Regions from separate parts of the Mesorhizobium sp. M0340 genome, predicted to be linked through region 4. Evidence: predicted binding sites of a transcription regulator. Region 4 holds the regulator's gene; each other region holds the start of a gene.
What was found. Region 4 encodes LexA, which represses DNA repair genes until DNA is damaged. Its sites were predicted from a motif close to TGTTCNNNNTGTGTTCNG; they were not measured.

Region 1 (4,214 bases), on a different contig from region 4:
CACCACCGCTGCCGCCACCACCGGGCCGGCGAGTGGGCCGCGGCCGGCTTCGTCCATCCCCGCCACCGGCCAAAGGCCTTCGGCCATCGCTCTCGTCTCGAACGAGAAGTCGGGTTTCTCGACGATTTCGAAGAGAAGCGGAGAATCGGAACGCGGGCGAGCCATGGTGCGGCGAGGTTCGCATCGGCTCCGATTCTCCGCAAGTCCCCTCCGGGTCGGGCGGGGCACCGGACCAGGAGGGGGCTACCGTCTGCAAGCCCGGGGACAGGACAGGCCGGACGGGATTTTCGCCTGCTGCGGCCGCTTCAAAGCGGCTGGCGCGAGACGCTTTGTCACAGCAGCATCAGCTGCTCGGTTGCCTTGGCAGCGGGGACGAACTGGTCGGTCCTGAGCGAGCGCCGTTCGGCATTGAGGCCGAGCCGTTTGGCGGCGATCTCGAAACGCCGGCCAATCTGCCAGGCATAGGGGCCGGAGCCTTTCATGCGCTTGCCCCATTCCGAATCGTAGTCCTTGCCGTCGCGCATCGAACGGATCAGCGACATGACGTGGCGATAGCGGTCGGGATAGTGGCGCAGCAGCCAGTCCTTGAAGATCGGCGCGACCTCCAGCGGCAGGCGCAGCAGCACATAGCCGGCTTCACGCGCGCCCGCTGCCTGCGCCGAATCGAGGATGCGCTCCATTTCCGGGTCGGTCAGTCCGGGGATGATCGGCGCGACCATCACCGAGGCCGGAATGCCGGCGTCCGAAAGCTGTCTGATCGCCTCCAGCCGCTTGGTCGGCGTCGACGCGCGCGGCTCCATCGTTCTGGCCAGCATCCTGTCCAATGTCGTCACCGACAGCGCCACCTTGGCCAACCCGCGCTCGGCCATGCGCGACAGAATGTCGATATCGCGGGTCACCAGTGCCGATTTGGTGACGATGCCGACCGGATGGCCGCGCGCCTCCAGCACTTCGAGGATCTCACGCATGATCCGGTATTGCTTCTCTATCGGCTGATAGGGATCGGTGTTGGTGCCTATGGCGATGGTGCGCGGCTGGTAGTTATCCCTGGACAATTCCTTGTCGAGCAACCGCGCCGCATCCGGCTTGGCAAACAGCTTCGATTCGAAATCCAGCCCCGGCGACAGGCCCATGAAGCTGTGCGTCGGCCGCGCGAAACAATAGACGCAGCCATGTTCGCAGCCGCGATAGGGATTGATCGAGCGGTCGAAGGAGATATCGGGCGATTCGTTGCGGGTGATGATGGTGCGCGGCTTCTCGACCTGTACCTCGGTCTTGAAGGGCGGCAGCTCCTCCAGCGAATTCCAGCCGTCATCGAACACATGCCGGCTGACCGGCTCGAAACGGCCGGACGGATTGATGCCCGCCGACCGGCCGCGATTGCGGTCCGGACGGACGCGCATGCCGCTCTGCTCGATCATCGCATTCGCCATCTCGGCCCTGCCAGCGCCGAAGGCGGCAATGTCGGCACGCACGATCTGTTCCATTTTGGCCCTTTCCCAGGGACTGTCCGCCCGCTGTCGAATCGCTCTGCTCATGAATGTATTCCTATCGCGTCGACTAGAACAAAGCAAGAACTTTCTCGCGGCGTGCCGCAAAAACTGGCGCTGCCCACCGCTTTCCGCTATTCGGCTAAATATGCTCAGCGTCCTGATCGAAACCCTGAATGACGAGGAGGGCCTGGCCCGCACGCTCGCCTCGCTGATCGGCGGCGCGGTCGAAGGCGTGGTGCGCGACGTTCTCGTCTGCGACACCGGCTCGACCGATCAGACGCACCGCGTCGCCGAACATGCCGGCTGCCACTATGTCAGTGGCGGCATCGCTGCGGGCATCAGGCAGGCCAAGGGCGACTGGCTGCTCTTGCTGGAACCGGGCGCGCGGCTGGGGGAGGGCTGGATCGACGAGGTCGTCGCCCATACCGCCAGACAAACCATGGCGGCGCGATTTTCGCGGGCACGCGGCAGCCGCGCGCCCTTCCTGTCACGCGTCTTTGCCGGAAATCGCGCTCTCGCCGAAGGCTTGGTGATCAGCAAGCGTCAGGCCGCCGCGCTGTCTAAGAGCGCCCGCAGCGCCGAAGCGATCGCCCGCGGCCTGGCGACAAGAAGGCTCCACGCCCAGATCTGGGTGGCGCCGCGGAAGTGACGGCTTACCATCCCGGGCCGAGGGAATGCCGCCTAAGCAAATTTTCTGGCGGGTCGTCGCTTATTGTGCATTGCACAAAATCTGGCCGGGGGTTACCATTCCCTGCGAAACGGGCGAATGGGTTTGGGGTGTGCCGGAGCGGCGGCGACGACTATCGTCGATGCTGTTCCCTCGACATTTGAGGACCCCGATGACCCTTTCAAGCCCCGACAAGTCCGGCGCTGCAAGCCTCGAGGCGATCGCACGCAACGGCGGTACGCTGCGCCGCATCGCCGCCCGCATCCCGACCTATCTTTCCGACCTTCGGGAGAATCCGGCATGGCTGCCGATGTTCATGCTGGCCCGCACCATGCCGGCGCGGCGCCTGCACTGGCGCGGTGCAAAGCCCGTTCCGCCGGCGCGCAATGTCGGTGAAACGATGTTCGCCGGCGTCGATCGCGATGCCGTCGTCGGCGCGCTGCGCACGGAAGGGCTCTATTCGGGCCTGATGCTGCCGGCCGCCATCCATGAGGAGATCGCCCGCTTCGCCGAGCGCACGCCATGCTTCGGCAATTTCGACCGCCGGCTGGAATTCCTGCCCGAAAAACACGCCGATGCCGAAAAGCATTTCGGCCGCCCGCTGCTCAGCGGTCACTATTTCGAACGGGTCCTCGACTGCAACGCTGCGGTCGCCGTGCAGCGCGATCCGCTGCTTCTCGATATCGCAGCGCACTATCTCGGCAGCCAGGCCAAGCTGATCACCACCCGCGTTTGGTGGAGCTTTCCGACCGGTGGCGTCTCGGACGCCGACAAGAACATGGCCTCGCTCGGCAAATACCATTTCGACCTCGACGACTGGCGCATGTTGAAGTTTTTCTTCTACCTGGTGCCGGTCGACAACGACACCGGGCCGCATGTCTATGTCCGCGGCTCCCACAACCGGCGCATCCTGAAGCACCAGCTGACGCTGCTGGTAGGGCATTCGGCGGAAGAGGTGCTGGGCGTGTACGGCGAGCAGAGCCCGGTAACGCTGACCGGGCAGGCCGGCCTCGGCTTTGTCGAGGACCCGTTCGGCTTCCATATGGGCACCGTGCCGACGCGCACCCCGCGGCTGATGATGGAGGTCGGCTTCGGCGTGTCGCCGCCCTCGCGCCGCCGTTTTCACGGCGAGCCGGTCATTCGCTAAACCGAGGTCGCTCGGCTGACACCTTGGCCCGCCTCAGCCGCGCCGCAAATGCTCGTCCAGCCGCGGCATGATCTCGACGAAGTTGCAGGGCATGTGCCGATAGTCGAGCTGCGGCTTCAAGATACCGTCCCAGGCGTCCTTGCAGGCGCCGGGCGAGCCCGGCAGCACGAAGACGAAGGTGGCGTTGACGACGCCGCCGGTTGCCCGGCTCTGGATCGTCGAGGTGCCGATCTTGTCGTAGGAGATGCGGTGGAACACTTCGGAAAAGCCGTCCATGCGCTTTTCGAAGATCGGCTCCAGCGCTTCCGGCGTCACGTCGCGGCCGGTGAAGCCGGTGCCGCCGGTGGTGATGACGACATCAATCGCTTCGTCCCTTGACCAACCCAGGACCTTGTCGCGGATCTTGTCGCGGTCGTCGGTGACGATGTCGCGGGCGGCGAGGATGTGGCCGGCCTCGGCAATACGGTCGGCCAGCGTCTGCCCGGATTTGTCGTCGGCGAGGCTGCGCGTATCGGAAACGGTCAGTACCGCGATGCGCACGGGAACAAAGGGGCGGCTCACGTCAATCCTGGCCATAGGCATCAGCCTCCGATGTCACGCTTCGCGTCGCCGCGACAAACCAGTCGGGATGGCGGCCGCGGATATCGACGGCCGCGCGCTTGGCCACGTTGCCGGTCTCGAACAGCCCGAAGCAGGTGGCGCCGGAACCCGACATCCTTGCAAAACCGGCTCCGGCCTTGTTAAGCACGGAAAGCGCCTTGCCGATGACGGGCTGGATTGCACGCGCCGCAGGTTCGAGATCGTTGCGGGTGATCTCCAGCCAGTTGCGGATACTGTGGAAGTCGAGGCTGTGCGGCAGCGGCGGCAGCCCGGCATTGTCGCGGCGGCCAAGCGCCTCGAACACGTC
Region 2 (4,214 bases), on a different contig from region 4:
GCCGCAACCTTGTCGCGGGCCGGACCGGTGAGCTGCTCGTCGGCCAGCAGGACAAGACGCGGCTTCAAAGCGTCTTCGCCGGCGACCAGCGTGCCGATCGGCGCGCCGATCCAGCGCAGCGTGCCATCCGAACCCAGGGCGATGTCGCCATTGGCAGAGGCGCCGAAGCGCTCGGCCCGCGCCTCGAACTCGGCGGCAAGCGCCTTCTGCGCCGCCGCCCGCACCGCCTTGGCGTCCTCGCCGCCGGCGCTCTGGTCGGCGGTAAAGCGGAAACCCTGCAGCTCGCCGACATGATGGCCTTCGACGAGGACGGTTCCGGTTGGGCTGATTTCGGCTTCAGGCATCGTGTTTTCTCTAAGGCGCCGCATGAGGACGGAAGTCCTGCGGTCTACAAAACGTTTCGTCAACCGCTCATGCAGCGCATCCGACAATCTGTCTTCGATTTCGCGCGTCTTTTCCTGCCAGTGTGCCCGATCGGCCAGCCAGCCGGGCCGGTTGGAAACGAAGGTCCATGTGCGGATCTGGGCAATCCTGTGCGACAGCGTGTCGATGTCGCCTTCGGTGGTGTCGGCACGGCGCACCTGCTCGGCCATGTAGTTCTCGTCGACATGGCCATGCCTGGCAAGGTCCATGTAGATGGAGGCGATCAAGTCGGCGTGCTGGGCCGGCGCGATCTTCCTGTAGTCGGGCAGCGCGCAGGCTTCCCACAGCAGCGCCACGCGTCTGGCATCGGTGGTGAGTGCCCGGACGTCCTCGTCGCGCGACAGATGCTCGAGCGCCTGCGCGTCCACGGCCGGCAGTGCGCGCGTCAGGCCTTCGACCGGGGCGTTGGTCTCGATCGAGCGTTTCAGCGCATCGAGGTTGGCGAAATCGAAATGCGCGGTGCGCCACTGCAGCACTTTCACCGGGTCGAAATCATGCGCCTCGATTTTCTGGATCAGTTCCTCATCCAGCGGATCGACCTGGCCGGTGACGCCAAAGGTGCCGTCGCGCAGGTGCCGGCCGGCGCGGCCGGCAATCTGGCCGAGTTCGGCCGCCGTCAGGTTGCGGTACTGGTAGCCGTCGAATTTGCGGTTCTGGGCGAAGGCGACGTGGTCGAGGTCGAGGTTGAGGCCCATGCCGATGGCGTCGGTTGCGACGAGGTAGTCGACGTCGCCCGACTGGAACAGCGCCACCTGGGCGTTGCGGGTGCGCGGGCTGAGTGCGCCGAGCACGACGGCGGCACCGCCTTGCTGGCGGCGGATCAGCTCGGCAATGGCATAGACCTCGTCGGCCGAGAAGGCGACGATCGCGGTGCGCCGTGGCAGGCGGGTCAGCTTCTTCGAGCCGGCATAAGCAAGATGCGATAGCCGTGGCCGGGTCACCACCGACACGCCCCGCAGCAGGCGCTGCAGGATGCCGTGCATGGTGGCCGCGCCAAGCAGCAGCGTCTCCTGGCGGCCGCGCAGATGCAGGATGCGATCGGTAAAGATGTGGCCGCGTTCGAGATCGCCGGCGAGCTGGACCTCGTCGATGGCAACGAAGGCGGCGTCGGTCTCGCGCGGCATCGCTTCCACGGTGCAGACCGAGTATTTCGCGCCAGCCGGCTGGATCTTTTCCTCGCCGGTGATGAGCGCAACCTTATGGGCGCCGACCTTCTCGCAGACGCGCGCATAGACCTCGCGGGCAAGCAGCCTGAGCGGCAGGCCGATGACGCCGCTTTCATGCGCCACCATGCGTTCGATAGCGAGATGGGTCTTGCCGGTGTTGGTCGGGCCGAGCACGGCCGTCACGTCTCGGCCGGTCAGGATCAGCGGTTCAGTGTGTTTCGGATGGATGTTCATCGGCCTGGAAATAAGGCTCTCCGCCTCGCATTGTCGGGAGCGCGCCCATATTGGCCGCGTATGACAGGCGACACATAGGGATTTCGGGCGCGAAGCGAAAGCGGAATGTGCCGAGGGCAGGCCGATTGGTCGCTTCAAAGCCAGAAAATCTGTTTCCGATTAACAGTTGGAACGAGTCTGGAACGAATCAGCGACGAATCACTGACTCGCGCTGATTCAGGGTTTGTTCACGGCTACATCTGGGTTTTCTGCCGGCGTACCTCACCACATGCTGAATCACGGAAACTGGCCCGATTCATGCAGGCGGCATCCAGGCGAGCACCACGGTTAACCTTTGCCGGTGAATGGTCGTGGCTGGCCAATCTGCTTCGCACAACATTATGAAATTATTGATGTTTCCTAACGCGCTTTAATCATTCTGAGGTGTTTTCAGCTGTCGTCGTTAACGTTCCGCTCAAAGCCGGAACGAATCGGCGACGAATCAGAGATAGCCGAAGTTTCTTGGTTTGTTCACCGCAACATGTTGTGTTGTGAACATCTTTTCCACCGAGAATCCACAGGCTGCCGGGCGGTTTTTGCACAGGCTGCGCAGCGGCCATTAACCTTTGCGTGCTGGTTCGGCACACACCGCCGTCATGGCCATCGGTCGGCGCACTTGCCGCATGAGGCTCAGACTCGGCCCCACGCTGAACGGCTTGTTCAAGGCACATCCTCTCCGACGGCATAGCGCTGCAATGTAGGGCCGACGGTCTGGATGATTTCGTCGTGAGACAGGGCGACGACCGGTGGTAGGCGCAGCAGGTAACGGCACATCGCCAAACCCAGCAGCTGGCTGGAAATGAGCCCGGCCCGCCGGCCCGCATCGGCGGGATCAGCGACCGCCGCAACCAGTGTCCTTACCTGGTTGGCAAATACATCGCGCAACTTTTCGGCGGCGAATTCGTTCGACGTCGCCGACCGCAGCAGAATTGCCATGCCGGTACCGTTGGCCGGATCTTCCCAGATTTCGAGAAATCGCCTGATCAGTGTCTTGCCGATGGCGGTTCGATCGATCACGCGCAGTGCCGGCAATTTCAGGTCGACGACCGCCGCTCTGGCGAATAGCTCGTCCTTGCTGCGGAAATAGCGGATCACCATGGCCGGATCGATCGAGGCATGGGCGGCGACGTTGCGGATGGAGGCGCCGTCATAGCCGTGCTTGGCGAACAGCAGCCTCGCGGCTTCGAGGATCTGGGCGCGGGTGCGGTCCGACTTGCTGGTTTTCTTCTGCTGATTCTCGCTCATGAAATCCATATGCCAACGGCTGTTGACAAATGCAATGGCTTCGGCTAGAAAGTCAACATGTGTTGATAAATGGAGAGAGAAAATGTTGCCAGATAAAACGGAAGTCCTGATTATTGGCGCAGGCCCGACCGGCTTGGCGCTGTCCATCGTGCTGCACCAGGCCGGGATCGACCATGTTCTGATCGACAGGCTTGGGGAGGGCCTTCAAACCTCGCGGGCCGGCGTCATCCACGCTCAGACGCTGGAAGCGTTGGAGCCGCTGGGCGTCAGGCAGCGGCTGAGCGAACTTGCCCTGAAGCTGCAGAATTTCGCCATCCGAGATCGCAGCCGGGCACTGCTCAAGCTCGATTTCGGAAAGCTTCCGTCGAGGCATCCATATCTGATGATGCTGCCTCAGAATCTCACCGAGCAGGTGTTTGCCGAGCGGATTACGGCCCTGGGCGGCGTGATCCACCGCATGGTCGAGGCCAAAGCGGTGGTTCAGGACACTGACGGTGCGCGCGTGACGGTGGTCGAAAACGGCCGCGAGAAGATCATATCGACACGTTACGTCGTTGGCGGCGACGGCATGCACAGCCTAGTGCGCAACTCGGCCAGCATAGAGTTCGACGGCGCGGCCTATGAGGCGTCGTTCGTTCTCGCCGACGTTCGTCTCGACTGGCCGGTTGGGCCAACCGAAGTGTCGCTGTTCTTTGCGCCAGCCGGACTGGTGGTGGTGGCGCCGCTCCCAGACGGATCGTACCGCGTCGTCGCGACAATGGACGATGCACCGGAAAAACCCGCAGTCGCAGACATACAGGTGCTGCTCGACAGCCGTGGGCCGACCAAAGAAAGAACCCGCGTGCTCGACCTGTCGTGGAGCTCGCGGTTTCGCGTGCATCACCGCTTGGTCCGGTCATACCGCAAGGGCCGGTTGTTCCTGATGGGCGATGCCGCGCACGTGCACAGTCCGGCGGGAGGGCAAGGCATGAATACCGGCATCGTCGACGCGGTCGTGCTTGGCCAATTGCTTGGCGACGTGGTGAACGGCGTGCGCCCCGAAGCGGAGCTCGAACTCTATGAAACGCTGCGACGCCCGGCAGCCCAAGAGGTGCTTGACCTGGCTGG
Region 3 (4,214 bases), on a different contig from region 4:
CGACGCCGTGCATGTCGAAATGGCCGACGAGGCGGTGCATATCGGGCCTTCGCCGGCCGCGCAAAGTTATCTGGTCGCGGAAAAGATCATCGCCGCCTGCAAGGCCACAGGAGCAGAGGCCGTGCATCCCGGCTACGGTTTCCTGTCCGAGCGGGCATCCTTCTGCGAAACGTTGGAGCAGGAAGGCATCGTCTTCATTGGCCCGAAGCCCAAGGCCATCAAGGCGATGGGCGACAAGATCGAATCGAAGAAGTTCGCCAATGCGACCAAGGTGTCGACGGTGCCCGGCTGGCTCGGCGTCGTCGAAAACGCCGCCCATGCCGAAAGAATAGCCGGCGAAATCGGCTATCCCGTGATGATCAAGGCCTCGGCCGGCGGCGGCGGCAAGGGCATGCGCATCGCCTGGAGCAAGGCAGAGGTGCGCGACGGCTTCGACCGGGCGCGGTCGGAGGCCAAAAGCTCGTTCGGCGATGACCGCGTCTTCATCGAAAAATTCATCGTCGATCCGCGCCATATCGAAATCCAGGTGCTCGCCGACGCGCATGGCAGCACGCTCTATCTCGGCGAGCGCGAATGCTCGATCCAGCGCCGCAACCAAAAGATCGTAGAGGAGGCGCCGTCGCCGTTCCTCGATGCCAAGACCCGCAAAGCCATGGGCGAGCAGTCCGTGGCGCTGGCCAAGGCCGTCGACTACCAGAGCGCCGGCACGGTCGAGTTCATCGTCGACAGCGACAAGAACTTCTATTTCCTGGAAATGAACACGCGGCTGCAGGTCGAGCATCCGGTGACGGAACTCGTCACCGGCATCGACCTGGTCGAGCAGATGATCCGCGTGGCGGCCGGCGAAAAGCTCGCCATCAAGCAGAGCGACGTCAAGCTGAACGGCTGGGCGGTGGAAAGCCGCCTCTATGCCGAAGATCCGTATCGCAACTTTCTGCCGTCGATCGGCAGGCTGACCAAGTATCGGCCGCCCGAGGAAGGAAAGTTCGGCGACATCGTTATCCGCAACGATACCGGCGTCACCGAAGGCTCGGAAATCTCGATGTTCTATGACCCGATGGTCGCCAAGCTGTGCACCTGGGCGCCGACACGGCTGGCGGCGATAGACGCGATGTCGGAGGCGCTGGACAGTTTCGTCGTCGACGGCATCGAGCACAACATACCGTTCCTGGCGGCGCTGATGCAGCATCCGCGCTGGCGGGAAGGTCAGATATCGACCGGGTTCATCGCCGAGGAGTATCCCGACGGCTTCGCGCCGATTGTGCCAGACGCCGAGGAGAAAGCGGTGCTGGCCGCGATTGCCACCGCGGTGGAACTGCTGCGCCGCGACCGGCTCGACCGGCTGGGCGGGCGGCTGGCGCCGCATTCCGGCGCCTTGAAACGCGATTGGGTGGTGAAGATCGGCCCGGACTATCTTTCGGTCGCCATCGTCGAAGGGATGATTTCCATTCCGATGGAGCTCGACCTCACAATCGACGGCAAGGCACTGACCGTGAACTCCGACTGGCGGCCGGGCGATCTCATCTGGCGCGGCACGGTCGGCGGCCGCAAGGTCGCGGCGCAGGTCAGGCCGGTGCTGAACGGGTTCCGCATCGCCTGGAAAGGCATCTCGGTGACAGCCCGCGCCATGCTGCCGCGCACCGCCGAACTCGAAAGGCTGATGCCGGAAAAAGTGGCGCCGGATACCTCGAAGATGCTGCTTTGCCCGATGCCTGGCCTCGTCGTGTCGATCGCCGTTGCCGAGGGGCAGGAGGTCAAGGCCGGCGAGACGCTTGCCGTGGTCGAAGCGATGAAGATGGAGAACGTGCTGCGCGCCGAGCGCGACCTCATCGTCTCGAAGCTCAACGCCAAGCCCGGCGACAGCCTTGCCGTCGACGCGGTAATCATGGAATTCGCGTGAGGCTGTAATCTGCTTGAGGTTGGCGGGACGGAGGGGGAGCGAAGGAACGCGACCCTGCAATTGGTTGAGCACGCTCGCTTGAGGAAGGACAAGGCGAGGGGCGCGCGGAATTCGCTTTTTTTGCCCTCACAACGTATTTTGTTCTTGCTTTGTGCCGGCAGCTATGCTACTAATTTGGATATGGTGCTAAATGGCTCCAACGACCCGCCCGCTGTGGCGGGTTTTGTGTTTCCGGCCTGAGGTTGGCGGGACGGCGCCCCTCTCTGTCCTGCCGGACATCTCGCCCACGAGGGGGAGATCGGCAGCTTCGGCGGTTGCTCTAAACGTTCAAAGCTCCAATCGCTTCTGCTGGACTCGTGTTACCCGGTGCCGGACAATACATCTTGATCGACTGAGTCCCTGTGAGGCGGCGCGAAAAAACCATGACGGATGAGAGACTTCCACGCGACCCCTTGCTGCGAGTGGCCTATGCAAAGGCGTCGCGGGCGGAGGCGACGGCGCGTCGGTTCATTCATCTGCGCGTGCACTCGGCCTATTCGCTGCTCGAAGGTGCCTTGCAGCTCGGGAAGATCATCGGCCATGCGGTGCAGGACGAATGCCCGGCAATCGCCGTCACCGACACCAACAATCTGTTCGGTGCGCTGGAATTCGCGCAAAAGGCCGTGAAGGACGGCATCCAGCCGATCATCGGCTGCCAGATCGACATCGCCTTTTCCGGTGAGGCGAACGACAGCCAGCGCGACCGCAGGCGGCAGGGGCCGGAGATGCGGCCGGTGGTCCTGATCGCCGCCACCGAGGCCGGCTACGGCAATCTGGTCAGGCTGGTCAGCCGCGTCTACCTCGAGACACCGCCCGGCGAGGCGGTGCATCTGACGAGCGAGATGCTGCAGGGCCATTCCGACGGTCTGATCTGCCTTACCGGCGGGCCGCGCGGTCCGATCGGCAATGCCTTGAAAGAGGACCGCCGTGAACTCGCCGAGACCCGGCTGCTGGCGCTCAAGGGCCTGTTCGGCGACCGGCTCTATGTCGAACTGGAACGGGTCTCCGGCTACGACCGCGCGATCGAGCAGTCGTCGGTCGATCTCGCCTACCGCCACGATCTGCCGCTGGTTGCCACCAACGAAGCGTTTTTCTTCTCTCGTGAAGACTATGAGGCGCATGACGCCCTGATCGCCATCGCCGAAGGCTCCGTGGTTGCGGCCGATAATCGCCGCCGCCTGTCGCCCGACAATTTCCTGAGAAGCCAGGCCGACATGGCGAGGCTGTTCGCCGACCTGCCGGAAGCGATCGACAACACCGTCGAGATCGCACTGCGCTGCTCCTACTATCCGAAGACACGAAACCCGATCCTGCCGCGCTTTGCCGGCCGCGATGTCGCCGACGCCGATGCGGCGGTCAAGGCGGAGGCGCAGGAGCTTGCCAGGCAGGCGCATGAAGGACTGGAGGCGCGGCTGGCGGCGCACGGGCCGACGCCCGGCTATACAGTCGAGCAATATCGCGAGAGGCTGGATTTCGAGCTCGGGGTCATCGAGAAGATGAAATATCCCGGCTATTTCCTGATCGTTGCCGACTTCATCAAATGGGCCAAGGCGCAAGGCATTCCGGTTGGCCCGGGCCGCGGATCAGGCGCCGGCTCGCTGGTCGCGTATTCGACGACCATCACCGACATCGATCCGCTGCGTTTTTCGCTGCTGTTCGAGCGCTTCCTCAATCCCGATCGCGTGTCGATGCCCGACTTCGACATCGACTTCTGCCAGGACCGGCGCGAGGAGGTCATCCGCTACGTCCAGCAGAGATACGGCCGCGACCAGGTCGGCCAGATCATCACCTTCGGTACCCTGCAGGCGCGCGCCGTGCTGCGCGACGTCGGCCGCGTGCTGCAGATGCCCTACGGGCAGGTCGACAAGCTGAGCAAGATGGTGCCGTCGAACCCGGCCAATCCGGTCAAGCTCGCCGACGCCATCGCCAACGAGCCGCGCTTTGCCGAGGAGGCCGAGCGCGAGCCGATCGTACAGACGCTGCTCGACACGGCGCAGAAGCTGGAAGGTCTGTACCGTCACGCCTCGACTCATGCCGCCGGCATCGTCATCGGCGACCGGCCGCTGTCGGAACTGGTGCCGATGTACCGCGATCCGCGCTCGGACATGCCGGTCACCCAGTTCAACATGAAATATGTCGAGCAGGCCGGGCTGGTGAAGTTCGACTTCCTTGGCCTGAAGACGCTGACGGTGCTGGACAGGGCGGTCAAGCTGATCCGCCGCCGCGGCATCGAGATCGATCTCGCCCACATTCCGCTCGACGACCCGGAAACCTA
Region 4 (4,214 bases):
TCATGTCGCGGTCATGGCCCAGAACCCGCCTGTGCTTCATGGTGGCGCTGCTCTGCGCGCTTGGCGTGCTTGCCGCCAAGTTCGAGACCTGGCGTGTCGGGACGCAGATGCTCGGTTCCGAAATCTCGACGCGGCTGACGGGTCGTGTCGTATCGTACGAGCCCATGGCGAGCGGCCGCATCAGGCTGACGATCGATGTGATCTCAACCGCCAGGCCGACGCTGCGCTACATGCCGGAACGGGTCCGCATTTCGGCGATGAAGATACCGGCTGAGCTGGCCGCTGGTTCCGAGATCGCCGGCTATGTGCGGTTGCTGCCGCCGACCGGCCCGGTGCGGCCCGACAGCTATGATTTCTCCTTCGACAGCTATTTCGCGGGCATCGGCGGCAGCGGCTTCTTTCTCGGCAATCCGAAAGTCGTGGCTTCGGGCAGCATGCCGCTTGCCGCGCGGCTTTCTTCCGCGATCGAAGACGCGCGCGAATCCATCGCCGACCATATCCGCAGCCGCATCGGCGGCGCCGAGGGCGAGATTGCTGCTGCGCTGATCGTTGGCGTGCGCGCCGGCATTCCCGAGGAGATCAACGAAGCGATGCGGCGTACAGGCATCTACCACATCATCTCCATCTCGGGGCTGCATATGGCGTTGGTCGCCGGCACCATCATGGCGCTGCTGCGCGGCGCCTTTGCGCTGTTTCCAGACTTCTCATCGCGACGGCCGGTCAAGAAATATGCCGCAGCCGCCGCGCTTTTTTCGATTGCGGCGTACCTCGTCTTTTCCGGCGTTGTGGTGGCGGCCGAACGCAGCTTCATCATGCTGGCGGTGATGCTCATCGCCGTGCTGTTCGACCGGGCCGCGCTCACCATGCGCAATCTGGCGATCTCGGCCATCGCGGTCATCGTAGTGTCGCCGCACGAGGTGGTCGGTCCGAGCTTCCAGATGTCCTTCGCCGCGACGGCGGCCCTTGTCGGCGCCTATGCCGGCTGGTCCGATTACCGCACCGGCAGGGCCACCACGCCGCCGCCCCGGCGATCGCCGCTACGCTTGGCCACTCGAAAGGTCCTGCTGGGCATGGGCGGCCTGGCGATGACCTCGATCATTGCAGGGAGCGCCACGGCGCTTTTCGCCATATGGCATTTCCAGCGCGTAGCGCCGCTCAGCCTGTTCGCCAATCTGGCCATCATGCCTATCGTCTCACTGGTCGTCATGCCCTTCGCCGTGCTCAGCGCGCTGGCGATGCCGTTCGGCGCGGATGGGCCTTTCCTCTACGTGATGGGCAAGGGGCTGACGGCGATGATCGCCCTGTCCGGGTGGATCTCCGAGCGCTCGCCGATCGATGCGGTCGGACTGATTTCGCTGAGATCTGTCCTTTTGGTGACGATCGCCCTCGTCATTGCCAACATGGCGACGACCTGGTTGCGGCTCGCGGCAATTCCTTTTGCGCTCGCCGGCTTGCTAACGACAACGCAGACGCGCGTACCCGACGTATTGATCTCGGAGGACGCACGGCTGGTCGCGCTGCCGATCGGCAGCGGTGAACTCGCGGTCAACCGGGCACGCCCGAATGAGTTCACCATCGACAACTGGAAACGCGCGCTCACATCAGAGGCTATCGTCGCGCCGGAAACACCTGGAAAGAACGATCCGCAATTCGACATTGCCGATCCGGCCGACCTACCGCCGGGCAGGCCGTTCATTTGCACGGACGGTCTCTGCCTCGCCAGGCATCCATCCGGCGCGATCATTGCGCAAGCCAAGGACCGCGATACCGCACGGCCAGCCTGCGCCTTCGCCAGCTTGATCGTCATCGACGACGCCACCGCCCATAATCCCTGCTACTACGACCGGCTGGTCCTCGTCGTCACCAAACGGCAACTTGCGCGCGCGGGAAGTGCGGCCGTCTATTTCGATCCACAAGCGGCAACACGCGCCGAAATCCGCTTCGCCGTCGAAAAATCATACCGGCCCTGGCACGTGCAGCGGAAATTTTCACGCGCGGCGCGCGGCCTGCCGCCATACCGCAGGGCCGACAATCCAAAAGCCGGCACCAAGGGCGCAACTCAGTAGCGGCGGATCAGCCCAACGAGCTTGCCCTGCACCTTGACCCTGTCTGGTCCGAAGATGCGCGTCTCGTAGGCCGGATTGGCGGCCTCCAGGGCGATCGAGGCGCCCTTGCGGCGGAACCGCTTCAGCGTCGCTTCCTCCTCGTCGACCAAGGCCACCACGATCTCACCGGGGCTCGCCGTATCGGCGTTGCGGATGATCACCGTGTCGCCGTCGAAAATGCCAGCCTCGATCATCGAATCGCCTTTGACCTCGAGCGCATAATGCTCGCCGCCCATGATCATATCCGGCGGCACCGAAATCGAATGCGTCTGGTGCTGGATAGCATCGATCGGCACACCAGCGGCGATGCGGCCCATTACCGGGATCGAAACGGCGGCGACGACATCGTCGTCATTGCCGGCTGCAGGGACGCGCGACGATGTCGGCTTGCCCTGCCGAGGGGCGCCTTGCCCAAGACTGCCCTGGATGACACTCGGCGAGAACTTGCGTGCCGCATTGAGGCCGGGGGCGATCGAGTCAGGCAGGCGTAGCACCTCCAGCGCACGGGCCCGGTTGGGCAAACGGCGAATGAAGCCGCGCTCCTCCAGCGCCGTAATCAGTCGGTGGATTCCGGATTTCGAAGCCAGGTCGAGCGCTTCCTTCATCTCGTCGAATGAAGGCGGGATACCGCTTTCCTTCAACCTTTCGTGGATGAACATAAGCAGTTCGTGTTGTTTGCGTGTCAGCATAGCGACCCCCAACAGAATCAGAAAACAAACCCAGAACAGACACTATCTGTTCCAGTTGTGTTCCGCAACTGTTTAAAGTTTAATGAATGCGTTAAGGCTCGGGAAACAAACGACGTCCCCTACCGGCGTACCGTATTTTCACCGCCGCGAGCCTCATCGCCTTGATTCTGCTTTCGTTTGCGCTCTTCTGGCGTCTCGGAAGGGCGCATTGGCATCGGCCGTCGGTCGGCAAAGGGCACGGAAGTGAACCCCTATCGAATGTGCGGTTTGGTCAATGCACCGTGAACGAAACGAACTCAAAACGCCAACCTCGGGTTAACTCTTGGTTTCCACCGCCTGGTCAGGCTGCTTCTCGCCGGTGGAGCCTTGCTACGCGCTACCCGGTAATGGAAGAACAGTTGATGCGTGTCCGGCGTTGCGTTGGATTTTTTGGGGGAGCAGGCAAATCATGACGGGAATTCCCGATCTCGTGGCCGTAAAGGCGATGGATGCCGCGGATCCGCTGCGCGCGATGCGCCGCCGCTTTGTGTTGCCGCAAGGAGTGATCTATCTCGACGGCAATTCGCTAGGAGCTGCTTCACGTGCCGCTTTCGATGAACTGTACAAGGCCGCGACCGAAGAATGGTCGCATGATCTCATCCGCGCATGGAACACGGCCGGCTGGTTCAACATGCCGCTTGAACTTGGCGACCAGCTCGGGCGCCTGATCGGCGCCGCGGCCGGCCAGACGGTGGTCTGCGACACGACGTCGGTCAACATCTACAAGCTGTTGCACGCAGCCATGGCCATGCGACCGGAGCGGCAGGCCATCGTCGCCGAGGGCGATAGTTTTCCGACAGACCTCTACATGGCGGAGGGTGTGGTTTCGACGCGAAAAGATACGCTGCTGCGCCTCTCGGGGGTCGACGCGCCGACCATCGAGGAGCTGATCGACGATCGCACCGCCGTGGTGCTGGTCAACCACGTCAACTACAAATCGGGCGAACTGCGCGACATGCCGGCTCTGACGCGCAGGGCCCAGGAAGCCGGGGCGATGATCGTCTGGGATCTCTGCCACACCGCTGGCGCGATGCCAGTCGAGCTCGACAAAGCAAACGCCGATTTTGCCGTTGGCTGCACCTATAAATATCTGAATGGCGGCCCGGGCGCGCCTGCCTTCATCTATGCGGCTGAGCGGCATCTTGCCGACATTCAGCAGCCGCTCACCGGCTGGTGGGGCCATGCACGGCCCTTCGCCTTCGAGCCAGGCTATGCGGCCGGCACCGGCATCCGCCGGTTTCTGTGCGGCACCCAGCCGATCCTTTCGATGCGCACGCTGAAGGGCGCGCTCGACATCTGGGACGATGTCGACATGACTGCGGTGCGCAAGAAGAGCATCGCACTGGCCGATCTGTTCATCGAGCTTGTCGAGGCAAAGTGC

Region 1: NKI79_RS10445 (PA0069 family radical SAM protein) is a predicted target of LexA. The motif match lies at 1,562-1,579, and genes of this name have one in related genera.
Region 2: NKI79_RS26715 (helicase-related protein) is a predicted target of LexA. The motif match lies at 1,991-2,008, and genes of this name have one in related genera.
Region 3: dnaE (DNA polymerase III subunit alpha) is a predicted target of LexA. The motif match lies at 2,040-2,057, and genes of this name have one in related genera.

What each region holds. Positions count from the first base shown of each region.
Region 1 is NZ_JAMYRR010000005.1:327,555-331,768, forward strand. Features, by position in the region: gene rnhB (ribonuclease HII) at 1-165, opposite strand, end outside; gene NKI79_RS10445 (PA0069 family radical SAM protein) at 333-1,487, opposite strand; gene NKI79_RS10450 (glycosyltransferase) at 1,639-2,142, shown strand; gene NKI79_RS10455 (phytanoyl-CoA dioxygenase family protein) at 2,333-3,307, shown strand; gene moaB (molybdenum cofactor biosynthesis protein B) at 3,341-3,883, opposite strand; gene NKI79_RS10465 (4-(cytidine 5'-diphospho)-2-C-methyl-D-erythritol kinase) at 3,870-4,214, opposite strand, start outside.
Region 2 is NZ_JAMYRR010000024.1:55,330-59,543, forward strand. Features, by position in the region: gene NKI79_RS26715 (helicase-related protein) at 1-1,823, opposite strand, end outside; gene NKI79_RS26720 (TetR/AcrR family transcriptional regulator) at 2,523-3,254, opposite strand; gene NKI79_RS26725 (FAD-dependent monooxygenase) at 3,241-4,214, shown strand, end outside.
Region 3 is NZ_JAMYRR010000037.1:32,041-36,254, reverse strand. Features, by position in the region: gene NKI79_RS30605 (acetyl-CoA carboxylase biotin carboxylase subunit) at 1-1,900, shown strand, start outside; gene dnaE (DNA polymerase III subunit alpha) at 2,323-4,214, shown strand, end outside.
Region 4 is NZ_JAMYRR010000006.1:217,120-221,333, reverse strand. Features, by position in the region: gene NKI79_RS11725 (ComEC/Rec2 family competence protein) at 1-2,066, shown strand, start outside; gene lexA (transcriptional repressor LexA) at 2,060-2,794, opposite strand; gene kynU (kynureninase) at 3,243-4,214, shown strand, end outside.